Regions from separate parts of the Crystallibacter crystallopoietes genome, predicted to be linked through region 2. Evidence: predicted binding sites of a transcription regulator. Region 2 holds the regulator's gene; each other region holds the start of a gene.

Region 1 (10,066 bases), 520 kb from region 2:
GGCAGCGCGGGCAACACCGCCAACGCCTGATTTTTGCCGAAGCGGGCCGGCTAGCTCCGCTCGTAGATCCAGTTCAAGCCGTTCATTGTCAGCCGGTGTCTGCCGGTGGCCTGTGCCGCGAGAGCGTTCTGTTCATACTCCGCGTCGCCGGCCCAGACAATCACCTGGCTGCCTCCGCTGGCGGCGAGGCGGCGGCTCTGGAAGGTCTCCGGTTTACCCGAAGCCGCCCGCTCCATGGCCGCGGCCACGGTCGAGTCCTGTAGCAGTAGGTGCAGTGTCACCCAGGTCGGCGTAACCAGCTGCATGGTTGCTTCCTGATGGCGGCGCAGGGCTTCGGCGGGGGTCAGCCACGCGTAGTCCATCAGCTCGCCCTCGTTCAGCTTTATCTCCTGCTCCGGGGCGGGCGCGAGGAAGAACCAGGTTTTGAGCCGCTTCGTCGCCTCGGTCGGCGGGATCCAGCAGGACACGTGGACCAGGCTCTCCGGCGGAACCAGCACGCCCGTCTCTTCCTGCGTTTCCCGCACCCCGGCACGGCGGGCGGCTGCCAACTCGTGCGCCTCGTCCCCGAACCCGTCCGCGGCGCCGTCGTTATTGGCATCCGCTGAAGCGGCGGCGTAATCCTCCTGATCCACCCGGCCGCCCGGGAAAACCCAGGCGCCGGCGAAGGAACCGGTGTGCCGCGGCCGCTCGAGCAACAGCACTTCCGGTCCGGCCAGGGAATCGCGCAGCAGCACCACCGTCGCCGCAGACCCCACTAAAGTCATTGCCGGCCCCTTCCTCTGCCACCACTGCGGCGGCGCTGTCCCTATCAGCATTGACCGTATCGCAGAGAAGACCATTCCGCGGCCGGACTACTTAAATGCAGCGGCACCGTGAACGGATCCATCTCCGCTCACGGTGCCGCAAAGACCGGCGCCGGTTTTACTTGGCCGGGTCCAGCACGAAGTTGTAGGTGACTTCGCGGCCGGTGCCGTCCGCCTTGTCCTGCGGATCCAGGACCAGTTCAGGCTTCACGGCCGAGGCGATGTCATCCGAGAGGTGCTCGTCGCCCACGAAGTACAGCTGGGCGGTGATGAGCTGGTGGTCGGCAGCGTGCACCTTGACGTGGATGTGCGCGGGACGCCAGGCGTGCCAGCCGGCGGCGGCGATCAGCTTGCCGCAGGCACCGTCCGTCGGGATCTGGTACGGGGCCGGCTGCATGGTGTTGATCTGGTAGAAACCGTCGGCATCGGCAACCACGGTGCCGCGCAGGTTCCACTCGGGCAGGCCCGGTGCGAACTGGGAGTAGAAGCCCTTGTCATCAGCGTGCCAGATCTCGACAATGCCGCCGGCCAGCGGTTCGCCGTCGACGTTGGTGATGCGGCCCTGGAACAGCAGCGGCGTGCCGGGCTCGTCGTCGCGCATCGGCAGCGTGGCCGGGGTCTGCTGTTTCGGGGAATCCGGAACGTAGTACGGGCCCTCGATGGTGCCCTTGCTGCCCTCGCGGTCTTCGCTGGCCACCTCTTCGACGGAGTGCTCTACCCACACATCGAGGAACAGCGGCCATTCGCCGTCCTCGCCGACCTGGATCAGCCACGCCTTCAGCGCGTTGTACTCGTCGTAGGTGACCTTTTCTTCCAGAATCGTGTCATTGATCGCCCCGATCACGCGGGACGCCAGCAGGTTGACGCGCTCCTTGCTGGTGTCAGCGGCGAACTTCTTGTTCTCGCGGAAGCGTTCGGTGGCGTTGGCGCCCGAGGCGGCGGCGGTGGCCTGGATTTCCTGTGTCATGTCGTTTCCTTCTTTTCCCTTGGCGGTACCGCTGCCGGTTGCGGCCCTGTTTCCCCAAGCCGCGTCCCGCATTGCTGATAGGTGAGCAGCGATACAGAAAAACGTGTTCCTGTAACCCTAACCACATTATTTAGGACGCACAAATACGAAAAACAGCAGTATTGAGATGTAGATCGTTTCAATCCCACCCTAGGTCAACCCTAGGGGCGTCCCTAGTGTGAGGTGTACCTCCGACTGGAAGAGTAGTCGCTAAATGCCAAGACCCCGTGTGACAGCGACCACAAGGTTGCGTGGCCACGGACATACATGAAGGAGACGAAGATGACCCAGGCACTGAGCGATGTCAGCGCTACGCTGGACGATGCCGTCGTCGAGGATCACGAGAACGGGATCCACCGGGCCAAACGCAAGATCTTCACCGATGAGGAGATCTTCGAACTCGAGATGAAGCACATTTTCGAGGGCAACTGGGTGTACCTGGCGCATGAGAGCCAGATCCCGAACGTCGGCGATTACTTCACCACCTACATCGGCCGGACCCCGGTGGTCATTTCCCGGTCCAAGGACGGCGAGCTCAACTGCCTGGTCAACGCCTGCAGTCACCGCGGTGCGATGCTGTGCCGGCGCAAGACGGATAACCGGAACAACTTCACCTGCCCGTTCCACGGCTGGACGTTCAACAACAAGGGCAAGCTGCTCAAGGTCAAGGACTCCCGCGACGCCGGCTACCCGGAGCAGTTCAACAAGGACGGCTCGCACGACCTGACCAAGGTCGCCCGCTTCGAGTCCTACCGCGGCTTCCTCTTCGGCTCACTGAAGGAAGACGTCAAGCCGCTCGAAGAGCACCTCGGCGACTCCACCAAGATCATGGACATGTTGATCGACCAGTCGCCGGAGGGCCTGGAAGTGCTCCGCGGGGCCTCCACCTACACCTATGACGGGAACTGGAAGGTCCAGGCCGAGAACGGTGCCGACGGTTACCACGTCTCCGCGACCCACTGGAACTACGCCGCCACCACCTCGCGGCGCGGGACCGGCGAATCGGCCAACGAGACCAAGGCGATGGACGCGGGCACCTGGGGCAAGCAGGGCGGCGGCTACTACTCCTTCGAGCACGGCCACCTGCTGCTGTGGATGTGGTGGGGCAACCCCGAAGACCGCCCGCTGTACGAGCGCCGGCAGGAACTGGCCGACGAGCACGGCGTGGACAAGGCAGAGTTCATGGTCGGCGCCTCGCGCAACCTCTGCCTCTACCCGAACGTCTACATCATGGACCAGTTCTCCTCGCAGATCCGCCACTTCCGGCCCATCTCGGTGGATCAGACCGAGGTCACCATCTACTGCATCGCGCCTAAGGGCGAGTCCGACGCGGCCCGGGCAAACCGGATCCGGCAGTACGAGGACTTCTTCAACGCCTCCGGCATGGCCACCCCGGATGACCTGGAAGAGTTCCGCTCCTGCCAGAAGACCTACCTGGCCGAAACCGCTCCCTGGAACGATATGAGCCGCGGCGTGACCCACCAGCTCAACGGCCCTGACGAGCAGGCCAAGAAGATCGGCCTGAACCCGCTCTCCAGCGGCGCGAAGACCGAAGACGAAGGCCTCTACCCCGTCCAGCACAGCTACTGGGCCGAGACCATGCGCACCGCCGTCGCCGCCGAGGAACGCGAGGCCGCTGAGCGCGCCGCGAACCCCGCCGCCGGGCAGGCCGGCACGTCAACCGGCTGCGGACACTAGAGCGAGAGCGGAAGGAATACCATCATGAGCACCGAAACAACCACCATTCCCCTGGGCGCCGAGGAACAGGCGGTCCAACTCGAACAGATCCGCCAGTTCCTGTACCGGGAAGCCCGCTTCCTGGATGACCGCGAGTTCGAGAAGTGGCTCGACTGCTACCACCCCGACGCCGAGTTCTGGATGCCTGCCTGGGCCGACGACGACGAGCTCACCGAGGACCCGCAGCGCGAGATCTCGCTGATCTACTACTCCAACCGCGGCGGCTTGGAGGACCGGGTCTTCCGGATCCGCACCGACCGATCCAGCGCCACCAGCCTGCCCGAACCGCGCACCGGCCACAACATCACCAACGTTGAAATCGTCGAACAGCTGGGCGATGTCATCGACATCCGCTTCAACTGGTTCACCCTGTACTACCGCTACAACAACGTGGACACCTACTTCGGCACCTCCTTCTACACGCTCGACTGCAGCGGCAGCCAGCCCGTCATCACGAAGAAGAAGGTCGTGCTGAAGAACGACTACATCCACCACGTCGTGGACATCTACCACATCTGATCTGAAGCATCCGGAAAGGAACACCCCCATGACCTACAAGGTTGCACTGAGCTTCGAAGACGGCGTCACCCGCTTCATCAACTGCGGTCCCAACGAGACCGTCGCGGACGCCTCGTACAAGGCCCGCATCAACATTCCGCTGGACTGCCGCGACGGCGCCTGCGGTACCTGCAAGTCCCTCTGCGAGTCCGGTACGTATGACGGCGGCGACTACATTGACGAGGCGCTCACCGACGACGAGGCGGACGCCGGCTACGCGCTGCCGTGCCAGATGACGCCGAAGAGCGACCTGGTGCTGCAGATCCCCACCACCTCGGACATGGCCAAGACCGGTGCCAGCACGCACACCGGCACGGTCACGGACATCAAGCGCTACTCGCCGACCACCATCGGCTTCAGCATGTCCGTCGGCGACCGGGCCGCGCTGGCCTACCTGCCTGGCCAGTACGTCAACATCCAGGTGCCCGGCCGCGGCGTCGAGCGTTCCTACTCCTTCAGCAACGGCCCGGACGTGGAAGAGATCTCCTTCCTCGTCAAGATCACCGACGGCGGCGCCATGTCCACCTACCTGAGCGACGAGGCCAAGGTCGGAGACACCCTGGAGTTCACCGGCCCCATGGGCAGCTTCTTCCTCCGCGAGCCCAAGCGCCCAGCCCTGCTGCTCGGCGGCGGCACCGGACTGGCCCCGCTGCTGGCCATGCTCGAAACCATGACGACGACGGCGCCCGGCCAGCCGGTACACCTCATCCTCGGCGTGACCACGGATGCGGATCTGGTGGAGCTGGACAAGCTGCGCCACTACGCCGAGACAATCGAGGGCTTCACCTGGGACTACTGCGTGGCGGATCCGGACAGCGAGGCCCCGAACAAGGGCTACGTGACCGCGCTGATCGAGCCGACGCATGTCAATGACGGCGACGTCGATGTTTACCTCTGCGGTCCGCCTCCCATGGTCGAGGCAGTGCGCGGCTACCTGAAGTCCGAGGGCATCACCCCGGCGAACTTCTACTCGGAGAAGTTTGCGCTGGCAGTCGCAGCGGATCTGGTCGGAGCCTCGGCATGACCGGTGCCCCGGAGGCAACGCCCGCCGGTTCGCCCAAGGTGTTTCCGGGCCGGTTCGAGGGCAAGATCGCCGTCGTTACCGGCGCCGCGCAAGGCATCGGGCTGGCCGTGGCCCGCCGGATCAGTGCGGAAGGCGCCGCCGTCGTGCTGGTGGACCGTGCCGAACTGGTCCATGAGGTGGCAGCGGAGCTCCGCGCCACCGGCGCCAAGGCCAGCAGCGTGACGGCCGATCTGGAGCAGTTCGACGGCGCGGAGTCGGCGGTGGCCGAAGCCGTCGCCGCCTTCGGCCGGATCGATGTGCTGATCAACAACGTCGGCGGCACCATCTGGGCCAAGCCGTACGAGCATTACGCCGCCGAGGAGATCCAGAAAGAAATCCAACGCTCCCTGTTCCCCACCTTGTGGACCTGCCGCGCGGCTCTGCCGCAGCTGATCGAACAGGGCGCCGGCGTGATCGTCAACGTTTCCTCGGTGGCCACCCGCGGTGTGAACCGGGCGCCGTACGCGGCGGCGAAGGGGGGCGTCAATGCCCTGACCCAGTCGCTGGCTCTGGAAGCTGCCCAGCACGGCGTCCGCGTGGTCGCCACGGCCCCGGGCGGCACCGAGGCCCCGGCCCGCAAGGTCAAGCGCGGACCCGAACCGGAGCAGGAACAGGAAAAAATCTGGTACCAGCAGATCGTCGATCAGACGGTGGACTCTTCGCTGCTCAAGCGCTACGGGACCTTGGACGAGCAGGCCGCGGCCATCGTCTTCCTGGCCTCGGACGAAGCGTCCTACATTACGGGCACCATCCTGCCCGTGGCCGGCGGCGATCTGGGCTGATCGGTGCCCTCGGCGCCATCGGGCTAAGCTCGGGCGGGCTAAGCTCGTAGGCGATGGTTTACCGGAATTACGACAGCCTCTTTGTCGGGCGTTTGCAGGAGCTCTCCGTTCTCGGGGAGCTCCTGCAGGACGTTAAACAGGGTAGGTCCAGGACCGCGGTCCTGTTCGGGCCCGGCGGCATCGGCAAGAGCGCGGTGCTGGAAAAATTCCTGGCCGGCCATCCGGAACTGCGGGTCCTGCGCTCCGGCGGACTCCCGTGGGTCGAGTCCGCGCCCCGGTCCGGCCTGTCCCGCCTGGCACTGGGCAGCGATCCGGCGGACCTGCTCGACCTGCTCCGGGAAGACGGGCCGGTCGCCGTCGTTCTTGAAGATATCCAGTGGGTCGACGCCGATTCCGTTCATGAGCTGCTCCAGCTGGCGGAAGACCCGGCCTCGGGTCCGCTGCTGGTCCTGCTGACCCTCGACAGCACGGCCGCGATCGACCGTGCCACTGCGCGCCACCTGTCCGGCCACCGGATCACCCGGCTGCTGCTTGAGCCGCTGTCCCCCGGCGAAATCCGCGAGCTGCACGAACACCTCACCGGCCGGGAGCTGTCCGGGCCTGCCGCGCAGCAGATCCGCCGCCACACCGGCGGCCTGCCCGGCTATGTCTGCGAGCTGTTGCCGGAGCTGCCCGCCCGTGCCGCCGGGGACGGTCTCAGCCGGCTGCCGGCCTCGACGGCCGTCGCAGCCCAGGTGGCGCACCAGCTCGCCGAGGTTCCCGCCGCGGTCCGGGCACTGATCGAGGCGACGGCGATCATCGGCCAGTCCGGCGACCTATTCGACATCGCCGCAATCGCAGGGGTTTCCGATCCCCTGGCCGTCATGGACGCCGCCGTGGCGACAGGCTTGTTGCGGACCGAGTTCTCCGACAATGCGCACCTGCTCGATTTCCGGCTGCCGCTCTTCCGGGCCGCGGTCTATGACCAGCTGTCCGGACTGCGGCGAGCCGAACTGCACCGCCAGGCGGCCGAGGTCCTGCCTGACGAGGCCCTGCATCTGTGGCATCTTGCGCGGTCCGCTCCGGCCGCCGACGACAAGCTGGCGGACAAACTGGATGAATTCGCTTCCACCCAGGCCTCCACCGGGGCATGGGCGGCTGCCGCCGACGCGCTCCTGGAGGCCAGCAGGCTCAGCACCCAGGCGCGCAATAGGCAGGGCAGGCTGGTGCGGGCGGCCGATGCGCTGGTCGGTGCCGGACGCCTGGTCCGGGCCATCCGCCTGCTTCCGGCGCTTGAGAGCATGCCCGCTACGGCCGAGCGCGACGGTGTGCTGGGCTACCTCGCCATCTGCCGGGGCCGGGAGGCCGAGGCGCAGTTCCATCTGGACAATGCTTGGAAGCGCCGGCCGCCCGAGGACCGTGCGATCGGCGCCCAAATCGCCCAGCGCCAGGTCATTCATGCCTTGGCACGATGGCGGGGCGCCGACATTATCGAGTGGGCCACCCGTGCCGTCGACTTGGCGGCCCCCGGCAGCCCAACCGCCATCGAGACGGAGGCGATCATCGGTCTGGGGCTGGCGGCCTCGGGCCAGCCCGACGCCGCCCAACGGCACTATGAGCATGTGCTCGCCGATGCCCCTCCAGGTGCCCACAGCCAGCGGGTCCTGCTGGGCAGCGGCTGGGCCCGGCTCGCCCTGGACGATCCGGAAACCGCCCGCATGCAGCTGGAGGCCGCTGTCCCCACGGAGTACCGTTCCGGCTCGCTGCGCATCTCGCTGTGGGCCAGCGCCTGGCTGGCGCGCACGCACTTCACGCTGGGTGACTGGGACGCCGCCCTCGCCACGGTCGGCGCGGCCACGGCGAAACTGGAGCGGGCACAGCTGGATCTGTTGCGGCCGCTGCTCCATTGGACCGGTGCCCAGATCCATGCCCTGCGCGGCAACCCGGACCAGGCCAGGGAGCATCTCCGGCTCGGGTCCGCCTCGGCGGAAAACTACGAAAGCATGCTGAGCCCGGCACTGCTGGCGCAGGCCCAGCTGCTGGAAGCCGGAACGGATTACCAGGGGGTTGTCCGGGTGCTCGCGCCGCTGGCGCAGACGCACACCGCGCGGCGGTCCGAACCGTTCTTCTGGATCTGGCAGGATACCTATGCCAACGCCCTGGTCCTGCTCGACCGGCTGGACGAAGCCTCGGCGTTCCTTGCGCCGTACGAGAGCCTGGCCGCGGAGCGCCGGCACCGCACGTCGCTGTCCCAGCTGAGAGCGGTGCGCGGCCGCATCCACGCAGCGCGCGGCGACCTCGACGCCATGCGCCGCTCGTTCGAAGGGGCGCTGGGGCAGCTGGCTCCGCTGTCCGCCCCTTATCACCGTGCCCGTGTGCAGTACTCCTATGGCCAGAGCCTGCGGCGCGCGGGCAAACGGCGCGAATCCGCGGAGCAGCTTGCCGCAGCCCGCCAGGCCTTCGCCTTGCTGGGTGCGCAGGCCTATGTAGCTCGCTGCGACCGTGAACTGGCTGCCAGCGGCGTGGACGTGCAGCGCCGCGAAGACTCGGATGCCAGTTCGTTGACGGCGCAGGAACACGCCGTCGCCCTGCTGGTCGCGCAGGGCAGGAGCAACCGCGAGGCGGCGCAGGAGCTGATCGTCTCGGTCAAGACGGTGGAGTACCACCTGACCCGGATCTATGGGAAGCTCCAGATCCGTTCCCGCACCGAGCTGGCGGCGCGGTACCGGCCGGAAGGCCAACGCCCCTAGCTGCGGCAAAGGCAACGCCCCTGACTCCTGCGGGGAGCCAGGGGCGTCGGTCTGCCGGTGGCAGCGGCCGTGCTACTTGATCGAGGACGGGTGCTTCGCCAGCGGGATCACGTCAATGTCCATGTACGGGAACAGCGGCAGCCCGGAGAGCAGTTCGTGCAGCTCGTCGTTGCTTTCGACGTCGAACACTGAGTAGTTGGCGTACTCGCCGACAACGCGCCAGATGCTCGCCCAGCGGCCATCCTGCTGGAGCTTCTGCGAGTAAGCCTTCTCGGTGGCCTTGATCGAGGCAGCTTCCTCGGCGGGCATGTCGACGGGAATATTGACGTCCATTCGGACCAGAAACAGCATGTGATTCCTTCGGTTTGGGGAACGGCTTTGGTTACTTGTTGTCCTGGCGGTATTGCGCCAGCTTGGCTTCATCAATGGCGGCCCCCACACCGGGGACCTGGCGGACGCTGATCTTGCCGTCCTTGATCACGAGCGGCTCGGCCAGCAGGTCATCGCTCATGTCCAGGAAGTTGGACAGCTCGCCGGCGCGGCGGGAAGTGGCTTCGTGTGCGGCACCGAAGGTCACGGTGGCAACGGTGCCGATCTGGGTATCGATCTGGTTACCCATAACGACGTCGACGCCGAGTCCGGTGCACAGGCCCAGGATCTGCTGCGCCTCGGTGAAACCGCTGCGGGCGGTCTTGATGCTGATCGCGTTGCAGCCGCCGGAGAGCAGCTCGCGGGAAACATCGCCCGCCGTCGGAACGCTTTCATCCCCCACCACGGGAATCGGGGACTTGTCCACCAGCCGGCGCCGGCTCATGGCTTCCTTGGCGTCGCACGGTTCCTCGAGCAGCGAGAGTCCCAGGCCGTCCGTCTGGCGCAGCACTTCCATCGCCTCGTTGGCGGTCCAGCCGCGGTTGGCGTCCAGGTACAGCTCGGTGTCCTGGCCCAGCCCCTCGCGCAGGACATGGCAGGCCTCAATGTCCAGCGCGAGCGGACGCCGCCCTACCTTGAGCTTGAAGGTGTTGATGCCGTAGTCGCTGCGGAAGCGCAGGGCCTCGTCGAGCAGCTTCTGCGCGGGCTGGAAGCCGAGCATGTGGGAGACGTCCATGGCGTCGGTGTAGCCGCCCAGCAGGGAACTCACCGGGGCGTTGGCCGCCTGGCCGATGATGTCCCAGAGCGCGATGTCCAGCCCGCCCTTGGCGGTCTGGTTGTGGATGGTCCGCGACAGGATGGCGTGGATCTTCTGCCGGTCCATCGGATCAAGACCGACGACGGCGGGTGCGAAGATTTTCGTGACCACCGAAACGATGGAGTCCTGTGTCTCGCCGTAGGTGTAGGGCCGCGGCGGGGTGTCGGCGGTGCCGACGATGCCTTCATCGGTGTGGACCCGG
Region 2 (10,066 bases):
CGATGCGGACAGGGTGATCGCCGGGGCCGGCGGGATTGATACAGCGAACGACGCCGGTGCCCTGGCCGCGCTCATCTCGCCTTTTGCGCCGCATGCGGAAATCCGTGCCGTCCACGATTCACGCCTGGTGCTCGCCGCCGGACGGGCCCGCCGCGGCATCGCGGTCATCGCCGGCACCGGATCGGCGGTCTGGGGCACCGACGGCACCGGGAATGAGGCCCGGGCAGGGGGCTGGGGCTATCTGCTGGGGGACGAGGGCAGCGGCTACTGGCTGGGCCGGGAACTGGTCCGGCACGCACTGCGACGCCGCGACCAAGGCCTGGGGCCCGATGCGCTGACACGTGCACTTCTGGCCGACTGCTCGCTGGCGGATCCGGTGGAGCTGATCGCACACTTCCACGGTCCCACCGGCCGTCGCTACTGGGCGCAGCGTTCGCGGCTGATTGTCGAGGCTGCTGCCACGGATCCGGTGGCCGCGGAGCTGCTGGCTGTCGCCGCGAATGATCTGGCGCGGCTCATCCTCCAGGTTGCCGGCCGGTTGGATATTTCGGGGCCAGTGATCCTCGGCGGCGGACTGGGGGCGAACGTGCCGCAACTGGCGGCACGCATTGCCGCCGCTCTTGCCCCGCATGGCATCGACGACGTGCGCCAGCTGGACCGGGAACCGGTCTACGGTGTGGACCTGCTCGACGATCCGGCCGGACGCGCGAGCCGCGCGGTTTCGGACGCGCCAACTCCGGATTCCCGCAAGTCATAATCGTCACAATTGCCGCAGGGCGGAAACCGTGGCTTATGCTCGTGGACATGACAACCCGTTGGTATGCGTATTTTCCGTTGGCTCTGGAGGGGCCTAACGTGACTGCCTAACGGCGTGCGCAACCGACACCTTCAGAGCCAACAGGGCAGAGATCATTCTCTGCCCTTCGCCATTTCCACGGCGGGTTCTGACTGGTTCCCGCCACCATAGGACGGGAAAACCATGAATCCGGTACTCAACGCAGACAAGATCCAGACCAGCAATCTGCGGGTCACCTCCTTCAGCGCACTGCAGACGCCGCAGGAGATCATCGAGGAGCTGCCGGCGACTACCGAGCAGTCCGCCGTCGTTGATCGCGGCCGCGCCGAGATCCGTGCGGTCATGGACGGCGTCGATAACCGGCTGCTGGTGATCGTCGGCCCCTGCTCCATCCACGATCCGGAAGCAGGGCTCGACTACGCCCGGCGCCTGGCCGCGGTGGCCCAGCAGCACAGCTCCGAGCTGCTCATCGTCCTGCGCGCGTACTTCGAAAAGCCACGCACCACGGTGGGCTGGAAGGGCCTGATCAACGACCCACGCCTCGACGGCTCCCATGACGTTGCCGCCGGGCTGCGGACGGCGCGCCGGTTCCTGCTCGACGTAGCCGACCTCGGGCTCCCTGTTGCCACCGAGTTCCTCGAGCCGATCAGCCCGCAGTACATGGCGGACCTGGTCAGCTGGGGAGCGATCGGTGCGCGCACCACGGAAAGCCAGATCCACCGCCAGCTCGCCTCGGGACTGTCCATGCCGATCGGTTTCAAGAACGGGACCGACGGCGGTCTGCAGGTGGCGCTCGATGCCTGCACCGCAGCCTCGGCTGCCCAGACCTTCCTGGGCATCGACGAAGCCGGCCGCGCCGCCATGGTCTCGACGGCGGGGAACGCCGATACGCACCTGATTCTGCGCGGCGGCAATGCCGGACCAAATTACGACGCCGCCAATGTTGTCCGTGCCGCGGAGCTGCTGGCGGAAGCAGGGCTTAACCCGCGGCTGATCGTGGACGCCAGCCACGCCAACAGCGGCAAGAGCCACCACCGGCAGGCAGAAGTGGCGCTGGACGTGGCGGCCCAACTGGAGGGGGCCGGACACAGCGCCTCCGCCATTGCCGGGATCATGCTGGAAAGCTTCCTGGTGGCAGGCGCGCAGAAACTAGATATCGCTGACCAGGCCGCCGACGACGCCGGACTGGTTTACGGGCAGAGTGTGACGGATGCGTGCATGGACTGGGACATGACGGTTTCCACGCTCGCCCAGCTGGCCTTGAGCAGTGTTCAGCGCGCCCGAGTGTCCCGCTGAAAAAGCCAGCGGGATCATGTAACGCTTAATCAACAGGGCAACTTTCACTTTGGTCACTTGGCCCTCTAGAGTGTCTAGCTAGACGGCAATTACTCGCAGGGCAAGGCGGCATGCCGTTCGGCCCAACCGGAGTAAAGGATTTTGGAAATGGCTGAGGAGAAGAATTTCTCGAACGTCCGCTTCTTGACAGTGTCGGAAGTGGCCGAGGTGATGCGTGTTTCCAAGATGACCGTTTACCGGTTAATTCACTCCGGAGAGATGCCTGCTGTGCGTTTCGGCCGCTCCTATAGGGTGCCGGAATCGGCCGTGGAGCAGTATCTTCGCGGTGCCGTTGTGGAGGGCCAGACGGATACCGCTTAGGCGGTTTTGGATCTGGGCAACGGACCGGGCGCCAACGGCCGGTAAATTGTCGCCTGATTTAGGCGGTACCCTGTTAAGGAACGTTTTACGTCATCGTAAGAATCCGCCGGCCACTGCTGTTCTCAAGGGCAAACTGTGGCAGTCGGATGTTAATCGAAGTGAATTTGTGAGGAACTCGTGGGTTCAGTTATTAAGAAGCGCCGCAAGCGTATGGCCAAGAAGAAGCACCGTAAACTGCTTCGCAAGACACGCCACCAGCGTCGCAATAAGAAGTAGAGCTTTCGCTTTACAGCATGCTTCTCGGTCCGCCAGGCAACTGGCGGGCCGTTTGCGTTAAACCCTGCGGGACTCGGACCTGCACTGTGGCGGGGAGACCGCAACGGGCTTGTTCAGCCGCGTGGACCGCGGAACTTGTGCACCCCGCGCCAGAGCCCGTACACGGCGCCGGCGCCGGTGGCAGCTTTGAGCCCCAGGGTTGCAGCCTTGCGGCCGCTGCGGAAGTCGTAGATCGGCCAGTTGCGGTCCCGGGCATGGCGGCGCAGCCTCGCGTCCGGATTGATAGCCACCGGATTGCCCACCAGCGACAGCAGGGGAACATCGTTGTAGGAGTCGCTGTAGGCCCAGCAGTTCTCCAACTCCAGACCCTCCAGCTTGGCGAGTTCGGCGACGGCGTAGGCCTTGGCCGGCCCATGCAGGATTTCACCGACCAGCGCCCCCGTGTAGGCGCCGTCGGCAATTTCCGCCACAGTACCCAAAGCCCCGTCCAGGCCCAACCGGTCCGCGATGACTTCCGCGACCGTCAGGGGAGTGGCGGTCACCAGCCACACTTTACGCCTGGCACGCAGATGCTGATCCGCCAGGGCACGGGTGCCGGGCCAGATCTTGGACGCGATGATCTCGTCATAGACTTCCTCGCCCAGGGCCTTCACATCCGTCACCATCAGCCCCGCACCGAGCGCCATGGCGGTATCGCGGACAGACTGGATGTCTTTGAGGTTTTCCCCGCGCCACAGGAACTTTCCCTGCTTGATGGCGAACCCGGCAACGTCCCGCATCCGGAAGGCACCGCGCTGGTACATCTTGCGCCCCACATGGAACAGGCTTGCCCCGCGCATCAAAGTATTGTCGACGTCGAAAAACGCGGCCCCGGTTTCTGCGCCGGCGGGATCAGGCTTTCGGTGGGCAGGACCTGTGGCGGCTGAGGGCATGTCTCGAGTCTAACGAGCCGAAGGCATCGATGCCGAGCCGCCCTGCGGGTGGAGGGCGGGGCGCTGTCCGGTTATTGACTCCTGACCCGGTGGGGCTACGTTGTTAGCTATGACAGATTCAGCTGCTCCCCGCCCTAGCCATGAACTGGTGCTGCTCACCAAGCCGGACTGCCATCTTTGTGAAGCGGCCCGGGAAACTGTCTCGGCAGTTGCCGATGACCTCGGGCTGGAGTGGCAGGAGAAGTCCATTCTGGAGGATCCGGAGCTGGAGCGGCGGTTCGCCGAGGAGATTCCGGTGGTCATGATCGACGGTGTACAGCGCGATTTCTGGCGCATCGATCCGGAGCGGCTGCGGCGCCTGTTGACGTCCTGATCCAGCAGAGCCAATTGGTTGCCATTTTGCCCACCGCCTAAAGTGGGACTACAGCTAGCAATGGAGAGCCACATCGTGACCACGCAGGATCTTCCCAGTACCGCCGGGAATCCCGAAAGTTCGGGCCGCACTATTCCGCCGGCATCTGTTGCGCGGCTGACGATCTACCTGCGCGCCCTGAACTCCCTGCTTGCCGAGGGCGTGGAGCGTGCCTCGTCGGAGGAACTCGCCGAAGCCGCCGGGGTGAAATCGCCAATGCTCCGCAAAGATCTGTCCTACCTCGGCTCCTACGGCACGCGCGGCGTCGGCTATGACGTGCAGCTGCTGACACGGACCATTTCCGCCCGGCTGGGGTTGACCCAGGAATGGCGCGTTGCCATCATCGGTGCCGGTAACCTCGGCCGGGCACTGGCAGGCTATTCGGGGTTCACCACGCGTGGCTTCGAAGTTGCGGCCATCTTCGATGCTGACCCGTCGATCATCGGAACCGAGATCGGTGGCCTGAAAATCCACAACACGGCCGATTTGGAAACCGTGCTGCACCGGACCGGCGCGAACATGGTGGTGCTGGCGGTTCCGGGCCGCGTGGCACAGGATCTCTGCGACAAGCTCGTCGCTGCCGGGATCACCAGCATCCTGAGTTTCGCCCCCGTTGTGCTGCAGGTGCCGCCGCATGTGCAGGTGCGGAAGGTCGACATGGCCACCGAACTGCAGATCCTGGCCTACCACGCACAACGGGCGCAGGAATCGGAGTTGGACTCCGAAACCCGCGCCCGTAAAGCACAGTAGGGAATGTCAGCGGCCGTAAATGCCGAACTTCCGGGCAGCCACTGCCTTGAAGAAGCTGTTCGAGTTCGGCATGAACAGCAGCACGATGGCGGCGATGCCCAGCAAGACCACCAGCGTTTGAAGCCCGAACGGTATCAGGAAGAACAGCGAAAGCGCGGCGAAGACAGTTCCCGTGATCCGGGCCCAGTTCTTGCCGGCCTTCACGCCGAAGGCCACCATCAGGTAAAGGCCAATGCCGATGAGTGCAGCGATGACGACGCTGATGCCAGCGAATCCGGCTGTCATATCCATGAGTTCCTGCTGGCTGATTTCACCCTCGGACTGCGCGAGCATGTCCCGCAGCGCAGGGTCACGGAACGCCGCTTCCAACTCCGATTCGAGATTAGTCAGGATCAATATCGTGTTGATTGCGGTCAGCACGGCTGCCGCGATGATCAGCCAGAAGGCGATCATGACTTCTTTAGGAGCCTCGGGCTTCCCTGTACCACCTTGGGGCTGGCTGCTCGGGTAGCTGTACTGGCCGGGCTGTGCATTTTGGTACCCGTATGGCGACGGGGTGTTCTGGCCATAGGGCTGTTGTCCGTACGGCTGGTTCTGGCCGTAGGGCGAATTCTGGCCGTAGGGGGAGCTCTGGCCATAAGGAGGGTTCTGCCCGTACTGCGGTGTGTTCTGGCCGTAGGGCGAGTTCTGTCCGTAGCGGGGTGCGACGTCGCCGTTCTGGCCGGACTGTCCCGGTTGCTGGTCCGGTTTCTCGGACGGATTTGGATTGTTTTCGGGAGTGGACATGGTCGCATCCTTCTTCTGTCGATCGACACTGCAGATAGCCGCCGGTACCGCGTTGACAAGGCAGGACAGGACAGCTCCTACTGCAACCCTACAGCGCAGACATACCGGCAGGGACTAGCTCTGAAGGATGATTTTGCCCGGCCGGAACAGCTGTCGCAGCCGGGCAAATCCATGCATCGGATCGGGTAGCTCAGGCCTGCTTGACCAGTGCCGCATCCAGATGGATCTTCACTTTGTCGCTGACCAACACCCCGCCGGCCTCCAGTGCCGCGTTCCAAGTCAGGCCGAACTCCTTGCGGCTGATTTCGGTTTCGCCGGTGAACCCGGCCCTGGTCGCCCCGAACGGATCGACAGCCACGCCGGTGAACTCCACCTCGACTTCCACCGGTTTAGTCACGCCGCGGATCGTCAGGTCGCCGGTGACCGTGTAGTCCTCGCCGTCGCCTTCGACTCCTGTGGCGACGAAAGTCATTTCGGGGTACTGCTCGACGTCGAAGAAGTCAGGTCCCTTGACATGGGCATCGCGGTTGGCATCCCCGGACTCGAAGCTGGCTGTATTGACCGTGGCGTGGAGAGTGGACTCCGCGAGCGACTCGCCAACACGTGCCTCGGCCGTTGCATCGGTGAAACGGCCGCGGACCTTGCTGATCCCGGCGTGGCGGACGGTGAAGCCGATTTCACTGTGCGTCAGGTCGAGATTCCAGACGCCTTGAGCCAGACCTTGGGGCAACGTCATAACGATCTCCTTACGTGGGAAAAACGATTTCATCAGGCTGAGCAGCAGATCTTCACTCAGTGCCCATTCTTGCCACCCCCTCGGCTTTGGGCAATCCCCTTGGCTTTGAGAGAATTAAGACCATGCCCCTATCCACTGTGCATTTACTCCGCCACGGCGAGGTCCATAATCCGGACCGCGTCCTCTATGGCCGGCTGCCTAATTTCCGTCTGTCCGAGCTGGGACGTGAGATGGCCCAGCGGGCGGCGGACTACTTTGCCCAGCGAGCCGAGGACGGTGCCAAGATCAGCTATCTGGTGGCCTCGCCGCTTACCCGCGCACAGGAAACGGCCCAGCCAACTGCCGCTGCGTTGGGCCTGGAGATTGTGACCGACGAGCGGATTATCGAAGCGGAGAACCATTTTGAGGGCCTCTCCGACGTCAAGCGGCACCTGCGGGATCCGCGGCACTGGAGGTACCTGCGCAATCCGATGTTGCCGTCCTGGGGCGAGCCCTACTCCGGACAGGTCGCCCGGGTCATGGAAGCGGTCGAGGATGCCCGGCGCGCCGCCGTCGAACGCGGCGGAGAAGGTGCCGAAGCAGTGCTGGTGAGCCACCAGTTGCCCATCTGGGTGACGCGGCTGGCAGCGGAACAACGCAGGCTGTGGCATGACCCCCGCCGTCGGCAATGCACTTTGACCTCGGTAACCAGTCTGAAGTTCGACGGCGAACGCCTCGTCGGGGTCGAATATTGCGAGCCCAGCGCCGACCTTTTGCCCGGTGCGGCGAATATCCCGGGAGCGTAATAGAATTACTACGCGTTGTAGAAGTGGGATACTTCCCAGCCCACGAAGAAAAGTGTGATTGTGACTGCCCAAACCCCCCAGCCGTTCAACCGCCGTTCCCTGCTCAAGCTTGGTGCGGGACTCGTCTTTGCCCTGCCCCTGGCCGCCTGCACAGTGGAGGACTCCCTGGCCCAGCAGGCCAATGCCGGCGATAACAAAAACTACATCGCCGGGGACGGCTCGGTGACCGAATACGACGCCGCCACCCGCGGCGAACCGGTCCAGCTCTCCGGAAAGCTTTTCGACGGAACCACCGTGGAGGCCGCCGATTTCGCCGGACAGGTCACCGTGCTGAACTTCTGGTACGCCGCCTGCGCACCGTGCCGGCTGGAAGCCCCGGACCTGCAGGCCTTGAGCGAGGAGTTCGCCGACGAGGCGCAGTTCTACGGCGTGAACATCCGCGACGAACGGGCAACGGCCGAAGCCTTTGAACGCAATTTCGGCGTGACCTATCCCAGTTTTCAAGACAAGGACGGCGGCATCCTGCTGGCAATGACCAACTACGTCCCGCCGCAGGCCGTCCCCACCACGCTCGTGCTCGACAAGAAAGGCCGGGTAGCGGCCCGCATCCTCGGCGTCGCTGACAAGGGCACGCTGAAAGCGCTGATCAGAGACACAGCGGCCGCCTGACCGTGGAACTTACTGCGGCCTACGTCCCCCTGAGCATCGGCAGCGCCTTCGGCGATACCGTCCTGAACGGCTCCGTCCTGCTGGCCATCCCCGTGGCCATGCTGGCGGGGCTGGTGTCTTTCCTGTCCCCCTGCGTCCTGCCCCTCGTCCCGGGCTACCTCGGATACGTCACCGGATTGACCGGCGTGGACCTGGAGCGCCAGCGGCGCGGCCGGATGCTTGCCGGCATCGGCCTGTTTGTGCTGGGCTTCTCCATTGTCTTTGTCGCCATCGGGGCGGTGTTCGGGCAACTGGGAGCCTGGCTGAAGGGATCCGAAGCCGCGTGGGTCACGCAGGCGCTCGGCGTCGTCGTTATTGCGATGGGCGTGATCTTCATGGGCGGCCTGTCCTGGTTCCAGCGCGACCGCAAGATCCATTCCCGCCCGCCGGCCGGACTCTGGGGCGCCCCGGTCCTCGGGATGACCTTCGGCCTGGGCTGGGCGCCGTGCATCGGCCCCACCTTCTCCGCCGTCCAGGCGCTGGCCTATTCCGGCGGTGCCGACGCGACCAAGGGTGCCTTCCTGGCCTTTGTCTACTGCCTGGGGCTCGGCATCCCGTTCCTGCTGATCGCGCTCGGCGTGCGGCGGGGCATGGGCGCCATGGCATTCTTCCGCAAGCACCGGCTGTTTCTGCAGCGGGCAGGCGGCGCACTGCTGGTGGTTCTCGGTGTGCTGATGGCCAGCGGGATGTGGGGAACCTGGGTAACGCAATTGCAGGACTGGTTCGCAAATGAAGTGAGGCTCCCAATCTGATGAGCGAAACACCTAAGACTCCCGAGACGCCCACGTCCGAGACGTCTGCTTCCGACGCGTCCCAGACGCCGGGCACGGAGCAGGCAGGGCCTGCCGGCAAGGCGGATGCCGCCCGCGGCTGGGGGCCGGCGAAGAAGGACAAAATGCCTTCGGCGAAGAACGACGTCGCCCTGCCCGCCTTAGGTTTCGTCGGCACCTTGCGCTGGATGTGGACGCAGCTGACGAGCATGCGCACCGCACTGTTTCTGCTGCTGCTGCTGGCCGTCGCCGCGGTGCCGGGCTCGCTGTTCCCGCAGCGGCCGGCGAATCCCGCCGTCGTCACCCAGTACATCACCGACAATCCGGAAACCGGCCCCTGGCTGGACCGTTTCCAGCTGTTCGATGTCTACTCTTCGGTGTGGTTCTCGGCGATCTACCTGCTGCTGTTCATCTCCCTGATCGGCTGTGTGGTTCCGCGTGCCATCCAGCACTGGAAGGCCATGCGTTCCGAGCCGCCGCGGACCCCGCGCCGGCTCTCCCGGCTGCCGGAATACGGTTCGATGGCGCTGCCGTCCGGTCTGGAGGTCACGCGGGAATCCGCCGTCGACGACGCGGCCCGCCTGCTCAAGCGCCGCGGATACCGGGTGGAGGTGCGCGGCAAGGACGGCGCGATGCCTTCCGTTGGTGCCGAGCGCGGCTTCCTGAAGGAAATCGGCAACCTGGTCTTCCACGTCTCGCTGATCGGTGTCCTGGTCTCCGTTGCCGTCGGCGGGCTGTTCGGCTACCGCGGACAGAAAATCATTGTCGAGGGCGAGTCCTTCGTCAACACCTTGGTGGGCTACGACAACTTCTCCCCGGGCAGCAATTTCCACGAGGACCAGTTGGAGCCGTATTCGCTGCAGCTGGACAGCTTCGACGTGGTCTTCGACCGGGAATCGGACACCCACTACGGCCAGCCGCTGGACTTCACCGCGGTCCTGACCACCAAGGAATCACCCGAAGCGGAGCCGGAGCAGCAGACCCTGAAGGTCAACGAACCGCTGTCCATCGGCGGAACGAGCGTGTATCTGGTCGGCAACGGCTATGCACCCGTTGTGACGATCCGCGACGGCGATGGCAACATCGCGCTGCAGGGTCCTGTGGTGTCGGTGCCGAACGACGGTGCCTACACCTCCACCATGGTCATCAAGGTCCCGGACGCCCAGCCCGAACAGCTGGGCTTTGTGGGCTTCTTCCTGCCCACCGCGGTGGAAGGTTCCGACGGCGTGGCCGTAGGCAGCGACCCGGATCCGTTCAACCCGCGGCTGTACCTGAACGGATATTACGGCGACCTCGGCCTGGACGAGGGCGACCCGAAGAACGTCTTTGTGCTCGACACTTCCACCCTGACGTCGATGAGTGACGGCGAGGACGAGGCCGGCGAATTCTCCCTCGGCGCCTACGAAAGCTACGAGTTGCCGAACGGGCTGGGCAGCGTCACCTTCGACGGACTGAAGCG
Region 3 (10,066 bases), 970 kb from region 2:
AAAGCCGCCTTGGAGATAATCCAGGCGGCTTTCTTCATGTTCAGCCGGTCAAGCCCGGCAGTCCGCGGACACGACGCCGCGCCGCACAACAGCTTGAGGAGAAGACGGTTATGGAGCGCGGTCTCTATGAAGAAGATCTTGAGATGTTTCGCGAACTAGCCGTTGAGTTCAATTCCCCCGAAGTTGCGCCGCACTGCAATATCCTGTCGCCCGGGACTACGTGGCCGCACGCCTGCTCACGATCTTCGGCGGTACCAGTTCGGTCATGCGCGGAGTCGTCGGCCGGGATCGCCAACTAGCATTTCGAGCTTTCGCACTGAGGAGAAGCATGCCCGTCCGTCCAGTCACCATCACCGGTGAACCTGTCCTGCACCGCCGCGCCGCCGTCGTTACCGAGTTCGACGACGACCTCCGCACGCTCGTCGAGGATATGTACGAGACGATGGATGCGGCCCACGGGGTGGGACTGGCAGCGCCGCAGATCGGTGTCGGCCTGCGCCTATTCACCTACGAGTTCACCAACGACGACGGTGTACCGCCGCGCGGCGTGGTGATCAATCCTTCGCTGACTCTCTCGAAGATATCCGGCGCTGACCCGGACCCCGAGGAGGAGGTCGAAGGCTGCCTGTCCGTGCCGGGACTGAGCTACCCGCTCAAGCGTGCGGAATGGGCCAGGGTCCAGGGCTTCGACGTCGACGGACAGCCAGTTGACTTCGAAGCCACCGGGTGGTTCGCCCGAGTCATGCAGCACGAATACGACCATCTTGACGGCAAGCTGTACATCGATCGGCTCAATGATCGCTGGGGCCGGCGCGCACGCAAGCACATCAAGAACGAGGGCTGGGCAAAAGAAGGTCTGACCTGGATGCCGGGTGTGGATCCGGATCCGTTCGGCCACTGACCCAACTGGCTTTATAGCCCCTTGCCGCTAGCTTGGTTGCTTGGTCCGCATGTCAACGCTCAGCTTGCCGTTGACCGTGGCATAGGTGCGGAAATCTCCCGTCGGGGACGTCAGCGGCAGGCTTTTGTCCACGGCAACCCGATGTTCCGAACCAGTGAATCCGTCTTTCGTTGCCCGAGCGTAAAAGTCCACGATCACGGGGCCGAAACCCGCCAAGGACGCACCATCCAGTATGGCGGTGTACTTGCCCGGCTCAGCCAGAAGTGGATCGAACCGTTGGGTGCTGCAGTTATTTGATCCGCGGCCACGGACCACAAGTTCCAAGCGGTCAAGTTCTCCGGCTGGCTCCAGCACCACTTCCATGCTCATCCGACCCGATTCCCCTGACACGCTTACAGCCCTAGCCTTCGCTTGGACCAAAGGTTCGGCAGCAGCCAGTCTTCGCAGCCCGTACAGGTCATCGGCGCGTACAAGCGCAGCCCTTTGCCGATGGGGGAAGGACAGCTGTTCTTCCAGCGCCGGGGAAATATAGCGCTGCGCGAACTTTGCATGTTCGGACATCCAGCGGCGCGCCTGTCGGCGGTTGATCTTGCGAAAGCGGTCCGGCGCATAGAACCTCAGGCACTTACGCCGGTAGAGGTCCAGCACCAAGAGGCTAGCCCGCTCTGCATCGGAGTCACCTGCGGTGAGGATCCTCGTTATCTCGCTAACGGAGCGTGTGCAACTCTCCGGACTGGTCCGTTGCGAACTGATGTTTTGCGCCGTCGTCCCTCGTCCTGAGGTAGTAATAGTCGTAGTCCGCGAGCAGGGAGGTCCGCTCCGAGACCAGATAGCATCGCGCCAACATCTGCCCAGTCTTCGAGCCTGACCTTCCCTTCGGGAAATCTGATGTCGTGCTGATCCAGCATGCTCCGCCGGAACATCTTCTGGGGCGAGAGCGTCCCAAGAATTTTCCTTAGGTCAACGTCCAGGTATGTCTCCCGGAATAAAGCCGCTTGCACACCTCTGCCGCCGAGGCCCACCATGCGCGGCACCAAAAGATCCACGTCATTAGCCAAGGCATAATCCACCATGCGGCGCAAGGCTTCGGGCCCCAGCAGGTCATCGGCGTCGCAAAAGAAGATATAGGGAGCCTGGCTTGCCGCGATACCGACATTGCGTGGTTTACCTGGCCAGCCGCTGTTCTTTTGATGGATCACACGGACGTTGGAGTGGGCAGCAGCGTAGGCATCAAGCACTTCGCCGCTTATGTCCGTGGAGCCGTCATCGACAGCGACGATCTCGAACAATGCTGGATCCAGGTCCTGCGCTGCCAGGGAGTCGAGCAAGTCAGCCAGATACGGCATTGTGTTATAGACCGGTATCACCACGGCCACCTTCGCCGTCGCGGCACTGGCGCTAGGACCGCTGTCCCCCGCCGGAACGCGCGGACCTTGCTTTTTGGCTACGGCCCGTTTGAGTCTACGCTTAGCGGCACGGAATTTATCGTGAAGCCTCAAATCAGGAATCCGTCAATCCTGACCTATGCTCCTTCTCGCACCGCAGATAGTCTTCCTCGGCGATGTCCTTCAACCGAGTCAGCTCGTCAACGCGCTTCTGTTGGACATCTCCGCGCGCAAACGCCGACTGTGCCTCCTTGAGCAAGCGCTGGGCCTCCTTGTAGTTGGCCTGTGCCTGCTCCCATCTCGACAACTCTGTCTTTTCAGTCATGGGCCCATTCTAGGAACGGCGCCACGGTAAAAGCCATACCGTTACGCACGTGCCGCAAATGCCGAAAGGCCGGCAGCGTATAAAACGCCGCCAGCCTCTCGATGTAACAAGGTTCGGTCAGATCAGCCGATTGCCTCAACCACGGGTTCCTTAGCAACAACCGGGAACAGCATCGGGTGCACCCCGGCCATTTCCTCCAAGACTCGGATGACCTGGCAGCTGTAGCCGAATTCGTTGTCGTACCAAACGTAGAGGACGGCGTTCTTGCCGTTGGCGATGGTTGCGAGACCGTCGACAATGCCGGCGCGGCGCGAGCCTACGAAGTCGCTCGAGACAACTTCGGGCGAGTCGATGTAGTCGATCTGCTTGTGCAGTTCGGAATCCAGCGACATACCGCGCAGGTAGGTGTTCAGCTCTTCCTTGGTGGCGTCCTTTTCCAGGTTCAGGTTCAGGATGGCCATCGAGACGTTCGGGGTAGGTACGCGGATAGCGTTGCCCGTCAGCTTGCCTTCGAGCTCGGGCAGAGCCTTGGCAACTGCCTTGGCGGCACCGGTCTCGGTGATCACCATGTTCAGCGAAGCGGCACGGCCGCGGCGCTCCCCCTTGTGGAAGTTGTCGATCAGGTTCTGGTCGTTCGTGAACGAGTGGACGGTCTCCACATGGCCGTGGACCACGCCGTACTTGTCGTTGATGGCCTTCAGCACCGGCGTGATGGCATTGGTGGTGCAGGACGCGGCCGTGACAATCTTGTCATCGGAGGTGATGTCCTTGTGGTTCACACCGTGCACGATGTTCTTCAGGCCGCCCTTGCCCGGCGCAGTCAGGACAACGCGGGAGACACCCTTGCTCTTCAGGTGCTGCGACAGGCCTTCTTCATCGCGCCAGCGCCCGGTGTTGTCCACAACAATGGCGTCGTTGATGCCGTACGCGGTGTAGTCAACCGTGGACGGATCGTTGGAGTAGATCACGTTGATCAGCGTGCCGTTGGCGAGGATGGTGTTCTGCTCCTCGTCCACGGAGATCGTCCCCTCGAACGGGCCGTGGACGGAGTCGCGGCGCAGCAGGCTGGCGCGCTTGACGAGGTCATTTTCGGATCCCTTGCGGACCACGATGGCGCGAAGGCGCAGGCCGTGGCCGCCGCCCGAGTGGCCGATCATGATCCGGGCCAGAAGACGGCCGATGCGGCCGAAACCGTAAAGAACGACGTCGGTGCTGACGCGAGCGTCCGCTCCACGCTTACCGACGATCTCGGCCAGCTCTTCCCGCAGGAAGTCCTTCAGTTCGCTGCCGGCGGCTTCGGTCTTGAACTTCGCCAGCAGGCGGGCCAGATCGACGGAGCCGGCACCGAGGTCCAGCTCGGTCAGGGCCTGAAGCACCGGGAAAGTTTCTTCCAGCGGCAGTTCAACGTCATCGATCTGCCGGGCAAACCGATGGGCCTTGAGGATGCCCACTACGGACTGGTTGATCAGGCTTCGTCCGTGGATGGATGTGACCACGTTGTTCTCGCGGTACAGGCGCCCGATCAGCGGAATCATCGTTTCGGCAAGCGCCTCACGATTGATCCACGTATCCAGGGCCGCTTCTGACTTCTGGTTCACAGAATTACCTTCCTACATCAGCCGGACTCTCCCTCGAGACCGGTTGGAACTCGCCGCGCAATCCACGGCGACGCCTGCAACGAAGATCCGTCTACTTCGTGCAGAGCACACAACCGCCGTAGCCGGCAGCTGCATTGAGGACTATGCCCATATCTATTCTAGGGACTCCCGAGGGCCGCTGGTTCCAGTTCCGTGTGAAGTCACTCACAAGCGATCGAGAGTCGGCAGGATCTAGCGAACAGGAGGCTGGCGGGCAGAGGCCGAATCACGCTCTTGACACAGCCCCGTATACGCCTCCACGATCGTTGATGAGAACCGGCGAATAGCTAAATCAAACGTTGGAAGCGCAAGAACCAGCACCGTAACAGCGGTCAATATGGTGCAAGCTGCGAGGGCGACGATGCTTCCAGCTTCGTGGAGCAACCAACGCATTACGGGAGTGAGTGCCAGAACAACTAATCCATGCAAAGCGAAAACTGCCAGACTATGCCGTCCGGTCCTGGCGATAATTCCATCTCGTTTTGGCATCAGCGAAATGAACGTCATGGTGACAAAGATGGCAGCAAGAAGTAGGCCGCCACGTACAACTATTCCTTGGCCATTAGCAACGCCGAGGTCGTCGAAGCCGAAACTTCCATAGAGCCATTTTTGGCTTAAATTGCCCTGAAACAAAAATAGCCAAATGGCTACAGCTAGGATTACCGCTGCTGACTTCCAGACGGCGGCAAGCGCTGATACTGCAGCTAATATCTCCTTCCCATAAGTCGCTCCCAAGACGAAGAACGGCAGAAATATCAACGTCCGGGAAAGTGACAGCGGATAGCCGACGGCATCAATCATTCCGATGAACGCGCTCACTAGGACTGACGATGCCACAGACGTTTTAGGAAACGTCCGGACCACCGGCAGCAGCAGGAGCCACCAGAACATCGCCAGCAAGAACCAGAGGATCCAAAATGGAATGGCAACTGAAAAGTTGCGGTCGAGTTGAAGCAATTCTGCAACAACAAAATAGAGCGTTTGAAATGTCACGAGGATCACGGCGAACGTTCCAAGCCGTCGTCCGAGATGCGTTGTCTTCGCTGTAACTCCTGCGAGAAACACAAACGCCGGCATGTGAAACATATAGATTGCCGTCAGTGGTAGCCGCATCGTGTCGGCTCCCCACGAGCCGCCTGCCTCAAGAAAATGACCTAGTACGACAAGGCAGATCAGGACGCCTTTGGCCGTGTCAATGCGATGATCGCGCGGGCTACTGATGCTGGGCATTCGGAAATATTAGCAATCTGTGGCGGATTGGGTCTCACTGGCCCCAATCCCGCAATAGGCCGAATGTGGGATGGGTTGGCCTCTAAGCCGGGTTCTGTCGCCGGCGGCAGTTACCCGCCGCCGGGTGGCAATCATCCATCTAGGGGCACCGTTGCCGATGCCCTCAAGCGGCCTACCCGGGCACTCGGGCGAGCAGCCCTCAAACGTACCCTGTATGGCCTTGCTCCGAGTGGGGTTTACCTAGCTCTCCCGGTCACCCGGGACACTGGTGGTCTCTTACACCACCTTTTCACCCTTACCAGATCCCGCCCATGGGCGGTCCTGGCGGTTTGTTTTCTGTGGCACTGGCCTGCGGGTTACCCCGAGTGGGCGTTACCCACCACTCTGCTCTGCGGAGCCCGGACTTTCCTCGGCAGCAGGTTTGCACCTGCCAACGCGATCGCCCAGCCAACCCATCCAGTTTCAAGGATACAGGCCGCGGCACCACTGACCGCCCCGCATTGGCGGAATCTGTAAGCTCGTAGGGTGCTGATTCTGCTTCCTCCCTCCGAAGGTAAAACCGCCGCTGCCAAGGGTCATCCGTTTGAGCTCTCGGAACTGCATTTTCCGGAGCTGAATCCAGCCCGCAAACAAGTACTGAACGCCCTGGCCCACGTCAGTTCGCGGCCGGATGCCCTGGCCAGCCTCGGAGTCGGCGCGTCGCTGGCCGCCGAGGTGGAACGCAACACGCGCCTGCACGACGAGCCGTCGGCCGCCGCCCATACCGTGTATTCCGGCGTCCTTTACGACGCCCTGGGCTATGGCACCATGACCGCGCCACAAAAGCGCAAGGCTGATGCCGCCGTCGTTATTGTCTCTGCCTTGTGGGGAGCCATTGCCTTCCAGGACTTCATCCCTGCATACCGGCTCTCCATGTCGGTGGGCCTGCCCGAAACAGGGAAGCTCGCCAGCTACTGGAAGAAGCAGCTGCCTGCGGCGCTGGACGCGCATGCGGACGGGCACCTGCTGGTGGATTGCCGCTCCAGCAGCTATGCCGCGGCGTGGTCGCCGGCTGCGGACAGGACGGTAGTGGTCAACGTTTTCCAGGAGCGCAATGGCAAGCGGACCGTTGTCTCGCACTTTGCCAAGCACACCCGCGGCGAGCTCGCCCGCCATCTGCTCACCCGCCGGGGCAAGGCGCCTCAGACCCCGGCGAGCCTGCTCACGGCCGCGCAGGAGAAGTGGCAGGCGGAGCTGGTGGCCGGCACCGCGCGCAAGCCGCACGCGCTGAACATCATCCTGCCGGATTCGGCGGGGTAGCAGGTTGACCGTACAAGAACTGGAATTCAGGCACGGCAACACTACCGTTCTGTACAAGCGGCGCAAGGCGAAGCTGGACCGCAGGCATTTGATCGTGATGTTTGCGGGAATACGCCCCATTGACTCGTACGAGTTTGATGGCCGGGCTTCCCGGAACAGCCAGTCGCACTGGCTATGGATCAAAGACAAATTCCACGGCCAGTTCGCCTACTACCTCTGCCATGGCATGGACTTCTCCATCGAAGTGGCCGTCGTCAAACTCATCGAGGCGGAGCTGGACCGGCTGGGACTGACAAAGGACCAGTGCACGCTGGCGGGCTTTTCGAAGGGCGGCTTCGCGGCTCTCTACCTTGGCATCAAATACGGCTTCAAGAATATCCTCGCCAGCGCTCCGCAGCTTTTTGTCGGTTCCCATGCACGACGGCATCGGCCCGTGATTTTTGATCATCTGACCCAGGAGGGCTCGACCGAGGAGCAGCAGGTTCTCGACGGGCTCCTCCCAACGGCGATAGCGGCGGATACCGACAAGAACAGAAACATCTACGTGTTCAGTGCGCTGGAAGACCAGTTCCATGCTGAACAGATTGTTCCGGGCCTTCCGTTGTTCTCGGAGTACGCCAACTTCAACTACATCGAAACCCATTCGGACCTGGTCAACGAGCATTCGGACGTCACGCGGTACAACCTGCCGCTGATCCTGTCCACGTTGTATGCCCTGGCTGAGAACGTTCCGCCGCATTTCGGCGTGGTACGCAACGGTCAGCGGTTGGCTCCTCAGCTCGCCGCTGAAAAGCTGGCTGATCAACAGGCTGCGGGTGAAGTGGTAGCCAATCTGGTGTCCTGCCGCACGGGACCTGAACGACTGTTTCCGGTCGGCGTCGCCTTCCCCAAAGGGCACGACGTCGGCCACATTTCCGCTGCGCCAGCCCGACTCGTGCTCGCCGGTGCTGCCGGCTCGTTTGCCTACGATCTGGAACGGACCAGCAACCGCAGTCTCTACTTCAAATATTTCGACGATGCGTTCGCCGACTACCGGTATGCACAATTCCGCACCCCTCGGGATGCAGGAATCGACGTCAGCAGGCTGCCGGAAGGGCTCTACGACCTTGAGCTGGAAATGGACTCCGAAGACGGCGAGGTCAGGGTCCCCTGTACTGCAGCCGACCTGCTGGAGGCCGAGGTGAACTGTGGCCCGCACCTGGTCCGCCTGCGTTCCGATAGCACCGGCAGCAGGATGGACAAGAGACCGTTTGCGGGCACGACGGCGGCCCAAGCTGACATTGCCTTGAACCGGACGTGGGTGAGTGGAAACCTCCTGCACGTCGAAGGCCCATTTGCCGTTCGGGGCGTGGAAATGCCTGACTGGGGTTCAGGCCTCTACTACCTGCTGCTTTCGGACGGCGTCAGGACCTATTCGTTCAGCCTCGGCACAGGACGCGTCAAAGTTCCCACCGATCCCTTCGGCGACGGATTGAGCGACTATACGCATGCTTATTTCGCCACCAACAAATTTGCCGGCATAGATACTTCGCAGCTGCCCGCTGGAGACTACCGGGTGACCGTTTCCCTTAGCTCTGCCGGAGTAATCGTCACCAGCCACGCTCTGGCCACGCTCCGCATCCGGGCCACGTCAGAGGGCGGCCGGACCGTTACGGTAGAACGCCACGACCCTTCGGGTCGCCTGCCCGTCCCCGCGCTTGCAGCGGGACGGAGGCTCGTCCGGTCCTTGCGGCGCAGGGCCCGACGCCGGATGGCAACCAGGCGCGAAAGATCCAGCTGAGTCTTCCCTCAGCGTGTTTAGCTGGCCCATTCGGTGGAGCGGACCAGGATGCAGCCGGAATCGGGGCAGAAGACAATGTCGTCCTCGGCGGCCTTCTTGATGTCGGCCAGGTCGCCCGGGCTGAGCTGCATGCCGGAACCTTCCGACTTGCCATGGAAGAGCCTCGCCGCGCCCACGCCCCGCTGGGCGCGGGTCTTCTCATAGAGTGCCAGCAATGCCGGCTCGAAGGTGCCAGCCAGCTCCGCGCGGTCCGCGGCGACGGCAGCACGCTCGGATGCGATGGCGGCCAGTTCTGCGTCCCGGGTCTTCTCCAAGGCGGCCAGTTCCTCCCGCAGGGAATCATGGGACTTCTGGTGGTCGGCCTGCCGTACCCGGACGGCCTCGAGCCGCTCCATCACCTCGAGCTCGACGTCTTCAAGGTCCGAACGCCGCTTGTTCAGCGACACGAGTTCGCTCTGCAGGGCGGAGAGATCCTTGGGCGATCCGGACCCGCTGTCCAGCCGCTTCTGGTCCCGGTCGATCCGCGTCTGGACCATTTCCACGTCCGTCTCGGCCCGCTGGAGTTCGCGCTGCGTGTCACCAACCGCGGTGTTGATCGTGACAAGTTCCGAATCGGCAGTGGCCAGCTTCTCCAGCAGGGCGTCGATGTCCGCGTTCTTGGCAACGCTGGCGCTGCGGCGGTCCAGCTGGGTCATCTTGCTGTCCAGTGCCTGGAGGTCGAGCAGCCGCAGCTGCTCCGATGCTGGTGCTTTCGCCATGAAAATCCTCCGGATCCTGCCCGGCCCCTGCGGCCCGGCGTGCCTTCTAGCCTATCCTTTTGCGTCCAATGCCCCGGCCCGGCATCAGGATCCGGGCGTCAGGATGAAATCCCACGGATCGGTGTTGATTCCGCTGACGCTCACCTCAACGTTGTACCCCTGGTCCGTGAGCACGTTGTCCAGTGCATCGGCCGCCGGCGTGAGCCACAGCCACTCGCTGCCGAAATGCGAGACATCGATCAGGTAAGGCCGCCCGTCAACCGCACCCTCACGGGCTTCCGACGCCGGGTGGTGTCGCAGGTCGGCGGTGACATAGACATCCGCCCGGGCTGCCCGGACGGCGTCGAAGAGTGAGTCACCGGCGCCGCCGCACACCGCCACGGTACGGACAATTCCGTCCTTGTCTCCTGCCACTTTTACTCCCCCGGCCACAGCCGGCAGCATGCTGAACACAGTGGCGGCGAATTCGCCGAGCGTCGTCCCGTCTGCCAGTTCCCCGACCCGCCCGATGCCTTCCTCGGGGAGGCCGTTTTCGGCAGCGGCCAGCGGCCGGACATCGCGGAGGCCCATGGCGTCGGCCAGGACATCGGAAACCCCGCCCACGGCGCTGTCTCCATTGGTGTGCACGGTCACCAATGCACAGCCGCCCTCGATCAGGCGGTGGATTGCGTCACCTTTAAAGTGCGAGGTCGCCACCGAGTTCACCGGCTTGAGCAGCAGCGGGTGGTGGGTGACCAGCAGGTCCGCGTCC

What was found. Region 2 encodes Rex, which represses fermentation and respiration genes when NADH is low (regulators of the CRP and FNR family bind a similar motif). Its sites were predicted from a motif close to CTTGTGAANNNNTTCACAAG; they were not measured.
Region 1: benA (benzoate 1,2-dioxygenase large subunit) is a predicted target of Rex. The motif match lies at 2,036-2,055, and genes of this name have one in related genera.
Region 3: AC20117_RS19820 (glyceraldehyde-3-phosphate dehydrogenase) is a predicted target of Rex. The motif match lies at 4,401-4,420, and genes of this name have one in related genera.

The regions. Positions count from the first base shown of each region.
Region 1 is NZ_CP018863.1:1,039,602-1,049,667, forward strand. It holds gene AC20117_RS04960 (antibiotic biosynthesis monooxygenase family protein) at 1-30, shown strand, start outside; gene AC20117_RS04965 (NUDIX hydrolase) at 51-764, opposite strand; gene catA (catechol 1,2-dioxygenase) at 922-1,770, opposite strand; gene benA (benzoate 1,2-dioxygenase large subunit) at 2,092-3,507, shown strand; gene benB (benzoate 1,2-dioxygenase small subunit) at 3,532-4,065, shown strand; gene benC (benzoate 1,2-dioxygenase electron transfer component BenC) at 4,094-5,128, shown strand; gene AC20117_RS04990 (1,6-dihydroxycyclohexa-2,4-diene-1-carboxylate dehydrogenase) at 5,125-5,949, shown strand; gene AC20117_RS04995 (helix-turn-helix transcriptional regulator) at 6,003-8,678, shown strand; gene catC (muconolactone Delta-isomerase) at 8,751-9,029, opposite strand; gene AC20117_RS05005 (enolase C-terminal domain-like protein) at 9,061-10,066, opposite strand, start outside.
Region 2 is NZ_CP018863.1:520,037-530,102, reverse strand. It holds gene AC20117_RS02550 (N-acetylglucosamine kinase) at 1-757, shown strand, start outside; gene AC20117_RS02545 (3-deoxy-7-phosphoheptulonate synthase) at 980-2,092, shown strand; gene AC20117_RS02540 (helix-turn-helix domain-containing protein) at 2,240-2,452, shown strand; gene AC20117_RS02535 (30S ribosomal protein bS22) at 2,630-2,728, shown strand; gene AC20117_RS02530 (HAD family hydrolase) at 2,842-3,660, opposite strand; gene AC20117_RS02525 (glutaredoxin family protein) at 3,770-4,033, shown strand; gene AC20117_RS02520 (redox-sensing transcriptional repressor Rex) at 4,109-4,822, shown strand; gene AC20117_RS02515 (ABC transporter permease family protein) at 4,829-5,608, opposite strand; gene AC20117_RS02510 (YceI family protein) at 5,799-6,344, opposite strand; gene AC20117_RS02505 (histidine phosphatase family protein) at 6,467-7,129, shown strand; gene AC20117_RS02500 (TlpA family protein disulfide reductase) at 7,184-7,798, shown strand; gene AC20117_RS02495 (cytochrome c biogenesis CcdA family protein) at 7,897-8,589, shown strand; gene resB (cytochrome c biogenesis protein ResB) at 8,733-10,066, shown strand, end outside.
Region 3 is NZ_CP018863.1:4,309,894-4,319,959, forward strand. It holds gene def (peptide deformylase) at 329-901, shown strand; gene AC20117_RS23420 (hypothetical protein) at 929-1,690, opposite strand; gene AC20117_RS19810 (glycosyltransferase family 2 protein) at 1,600-2,271, opposite strand; gene AC20117_RS19815 (hypothetical protein) at 2,402-2,611, opposite strand; gene AC20117_RS19820 (glyceraldehyde-3-phosphate dehydrogenase) at 2,734-4,146, opposite strand; gene AC20117_RS19825 (acyltransferase family protein) at 4,441-5,478, opposite strand; RNA gene rnpB (RNase P RNA component class A) at 5,546-5,933, opposite strand; gene AC20117_RS19835 (YaaA family protein) at 6,004-6,777, shown strand; gene AC20117_RS19840 (accessory Sec system protein Asp2) at 6,782-8,557, shown strand; gene AC20117_RS19845 (zinc ribbon domain-containing protein) at 8,575-9,315, opposite strand; gene AC20117_RS19850 (Nif3-like dinuclear metal center hexameric protein) at 9,400-10,066, opposite strand, start outside.